2 regions of the Buttiauxella sp. S19-1 genome follow, and region 1 is predicted to be linked to the other one. Evidence: predicted binding sites of a transcription regulator. Region 1 holds the regulator's gene; the other holds the start of a gene.

Region 1 (2,206 bases):
AGCTTCGCTGAGTTCAAGCAGCAATTTACTGATGCTGCTATCAAGAACTTCGGTGCTGGCTGGACATGGCTGGTTAAACAGGAAGATGGCGCATTAGCGATTGTTTCTACCTCTAACGCTGGCACCCCACTGACGACTGCAGCTAAACCGCTGTTGACTGTGGATGTGTGGGAACATGCGTACTACATCGACTACCGCAATGCTCGTGCTGGCTACCTTGAGCATTTCTGGGCGCTGGTGAACTGGGCGTTTGTTGCGAAGAATTTAGCAGCTTAATGCAAAAGTAAATGGGCCGCGATTTGCGGCCCATCTTGATCAAAGCGTAAAAATCAGTGCAGTACGGCAGTTAGTGCGCCGAAAACAATCAAAGCCAAAACAATTACCGTCGTCGTGATTGAAAATTTCAAATCGGTGCTCATCATTAAACTCCTTTTATATCCATACAATCGATGTGTCAGGGTGATTTTCCCACAACCAGAGATAAAAATCCTCCAGGTTTTAATCTGATATCAATTTTCCCTCTTCCACTTTTCGCCTGGATAGGCCAAAATCCCTCGCTAATTTGTTGCGTATCGTCAATTCAATGCCCTCCTCCCGTTTTATGTCGCAATCCCGGCATACCTGCAACCATCATGTTGCCTGTGGAGTCAGCGTACGCAAACGTTTAACATAATAGCAATCAAGGGTTTACGATATAGCCCGGAGTGAATTTTAATGGCGACAATCAAGGACGTGGCGAAGCGCGCAAACGTTTCCACTACAACCGTATCACATGTGATTAACAAAACCCGTTTTGTGGCGGAAGAAACGCGCAATGCGGTGTGGGCAGCAATTAAAGAATTGCACTACTCGCCAAGCGCCGTAGCACGAAGCCTGAAAGTTAATCACACCAAAACGATTGGTCTGCTTGCCACTTCCAGTGAAGCACCCTATTTCGCCGAGATAATCGAAGCGGTGGAAAATAGCTGCTTTGAAAAAGGCTACACCCTGATTTTGGGCAACGCGCACAACAACTTTGAAAAGCAGCGCGCTTACTTATCGATGATGGCACAAAAGCGTGTCGATGGCCTGTTAGTGATGTGCTCTGAATATCCTGAATCATTGCTCACCATGCTTGAAGAGTACCGTCACATCCCTATGGTGGTGATGGACTGGGGCGAGGCTCGTGCCGATTTCACCGACTCCGTGGTCGATAACGCTTTCCACGGCGGTTATCTTGCTGGACGTTATTTGATTGAACGCGGCCACCGCGAAATTGGCGCCATTCCCGGGCAAATGGAACGTAACACCGGTGGCGGCCGCCATGCAGGCTTTATGAAAGCACTGGAAGAAGCGGGAATTTCCATTCCGGAAAACTGGATTGTTCAGGGTGACTTTGAACCTGAATCAGGTTACCGCGCCATGCAGCAGATCATCGGCCAGTCTCATCGCCCAACAGCGGTATTCTGTGGCGGCGACATTATGGCGATGGGTGCTATTTGCGCTGCTGATGAAATGGGGCTGCGCGTGCCGCAGGATATTTCCGTTATCGGTTACGACAACGTACGCAACGCGCGTTACTTCTCACCAGCATTGACCACCATCCACCAGCCGAAAGATTCGCTAGGGGAAACGGCGTTTAATATGCTGCTGGATAGAATCGTCAACAAACGCGAAGAGTCGCAGTCGATTGAGGTTCACCCGCGTCTGATTGAACGCCGCTCTGTGGCTGATGGCCCGTTTCGCGATTATCGCCGCTAAGTGTGTGTCGGATGTCGCGCAAGCGACATCCAGCAGACTTACAGCGGCTCCTGTAACCACTCCTGATTCATCGTGTCACTATCGCCTAAGTAATCCAACAGCCAGGCCAACGCTGGCGATGCATCGTTTTGCTGCCATGTCAGGCAACATGCCGCGTCAGGGAATGGATTATCCAGCGTTAATTCGCGCCATTTCCCTGAAGCAACCCACGGTTTGGCAATATGTAACGGCACCATGCCGATACACAACCCCGCGCTCAAGCAATCCGAACCGGACGCCCAATCAGGCACTACCACGCGGCGCTGGTTATCTAACAGCCAGGTAATTCGTTTTGGTAATGAACGCGAAGTATCTTCCAGAACTAGCGATGGCCAGGCACGCAGGTCATCATCGCTTAACGTCCCGTCGCACTGTGCCAGTGGGTGCGAGGAAGCCACCACGCAACGCCAGCTCAACGTTCCCATAT
Region 2 (2,206 bases), on a different contig from region 1:
TCACGTTTCACCGCAATGCGATAGCTTTTACCATCTGGCTTGCGGGTCAGTGAATACTGGCGAATTTCCTGATGCGGGAACCCTTCTGGTTTCAGCCACACGCCGAGGTATTGGCCAGGCTGATAATCCGCGACCGGTTTGCCATCCACGGGTGCAAATTCAAAACTGGTGATAAGCTGGCTTTGCGGCTCTTTTGCCACAATGCGGAAAGCACGCGTGCCTTCCCAGCCGCCATTTTTCGCCGCGTTATCCTGGTAGATTTCCGCTTCACGGTTGATAAACACACCCGCCAGCACGCCATACGCCTTGCCCCACGCATCCAGCACTTCCTGGCCTGGGCTGAACAGCTCATCCAGCGTTGCTAACAGGTGGCCGCCGACGATGTCGTACTGCTCAGGTTTAATCTGGAAACTGGTGTGCTTCTGGGCGATTTTTTCTACCGCAGGCAGTAACACCGCCAGATTTTCAATATTCGTCGCATAAGCACAGATGGCATTAAACAGCGCTTCACGCTGATCGCCATTGCGCTGGTTACTCATATTGAAGATCTCTTTTAGCTCAGGGTTATGGCTGAACATACGATCGTAAAAGTGTGCGGTAAGTTTTGGGCCGGTTGCTGCAAGCAGGGGAATGGTGGATTTCACAACAGCGATAGTCTGGGCATCAAGCATGGTATAGCTCCATTTTCTGACATTAAAATTTAATAGTGCATTTAAAATGCATCTTATAAAACTCTCCGCTAAAAAAAAAGCACTACATTGTAAATGGATACTGACTGAGTCGATTCGGCTCACAGAACGTGAAATTTATGCATGTTGATGATGAATTAATATCCGCTGAAATAGCTTGCCACTTTCCCCTTCAAACCCTTGCAGGACGCCAAGCCAATCGTTTGCGTAAAAACCTCTGTCAAGGCCTATCACCCAGCACTGTTTCGGTTTACACTGTTGCCCGTCGCCCAAAAGGGCACCCTCGTTGCTGTAAATTTTTACTGTTAGCTGAGTTTAGGAGATGCGGATGTTAAAGCGTGAAATGAACATTGCCGATTATGATGCCCAACTGTGGCAGGCTATGGAGCAAGAAAAAGTACGTCAGGAAGAGCACATTGAACTGATCGCCTCCGAAAACTACACCAGCCCGCGCGTGATGCAGGCTCAGGGTTCTCAGTTAACCAACAAATACGCTGAAGGTTACCCAGGCAAACGCTACTACGGCGGTTGCGAATATGTTGACGTGGTTGAGCAATTGGCTATCGACCGTGCAAAAGAGCTGTTCGGCGCTGATTACGCTAACGTGCAACCGCACTCCGGTTCACAGGCTAACTTCGCGGTCTACACCACGCTGCTGGAACCAGGCGACACCGTTCTGGGTATGAACCTGGCACACGGCGGCCACCTGACTCACGGCTCCCCGGTAAACTTCTCCGGTAAGCTGTACAACATCGTTCCTTACGGCATCGATGAATCCGGTCATATCGACTACGCAGACCTGGAAAAGCAAGCCAAAGAACACAAACCGAAAATGATCATCGGTGGTTTCTCTGCTTATTCTGGTGTGGTTGACTGGGCAAAAATGCGTGAAATCGCCGACATGGTTGACGCGAAACTGTTCGTTGATATGGCACACGTTGCGGGTCTGATTGCCGCAGGCGTTTACCCGAACCCGGTTCCACATGCTCACGTTGTGACTACCACTACGCACAAAACGCTGGCAGGCCCACGCGGTGGTTTGATCCTCGCTAAAGGCGGCAGCGAAGAGCTGTACAAGAAACTGAACTCTGCAGTATTCCCAGGCGCGCAGGGCGGCCCACTGATGCACGTCATCGCGGGTAAAGCTGTCGCACTGAAAGAAGCGATGGAGCCAGAGTTCAAAACTTACCAGCAACAAGTGGCCAAAAATGCGAAAGCGATGGTTGCTGTGTTCCTGGAGCGTGGCTACAAAGTGGTGTCTGGCGGTACTGACAACCACCTGTTCCTGCTGGACTTGGTTGATAAAAACCTGACCGGTAAAGAAGCCGATGCTGCATTGGGTCGTGCGAACATCACCGTCAACAAGAACAGCGTACCAAACGATCCGAAGAGCCCGTTTGTGACTTCCGGTATCCGTATCGGTACCCCTGCGGTGACTCGTCGTGGCTTCACTGAAGCTGACGTTCGTGAACTGGCTGGCTGGATGTGTGATGTGCTGGATAGCATCAACGACGAAG

What was found. Region 1 encodes PurR, which represses purine synthesis genes. Its sites were predicted from a motif close to CANGCAAACGTTTGCNTG; they were not measured.
Region 2: the regulator PurR is predicted to act here: its motif matches at 882-899, upstream of glyA (serine hydroxymethyltransferase).

What each region holds. Positions count from the first base shown of each region.
Region 1 covers NZ_JAHWLU010000063.1:11,824-14,029, forward strand. The annotation lists gene sodB (superoxide dismutase [Fe]) at 1-276, shown strand, start outside; gene cydH (cytochrome bd-I oxidase subunit CydH) at 330-422, opposite strand; gene purR (HTH-type transcriptional repressor PurR) at 715-1,740, shown strand; gene punR (DNA-binding transcriptional activator PunR) at 1,779-2,206, opposite strand, start outside.
Region 2 covers NZ_JAHWLU010000009.1:39,906-42,111, forward strand. The annotation lists gene hmpA (NO-inducible flavohemoprotein) at 1-671, opposite strand, end outside; gene glyA (serine hydroxymethyltransferase) at 1,018-2,206, shown strand, end outside.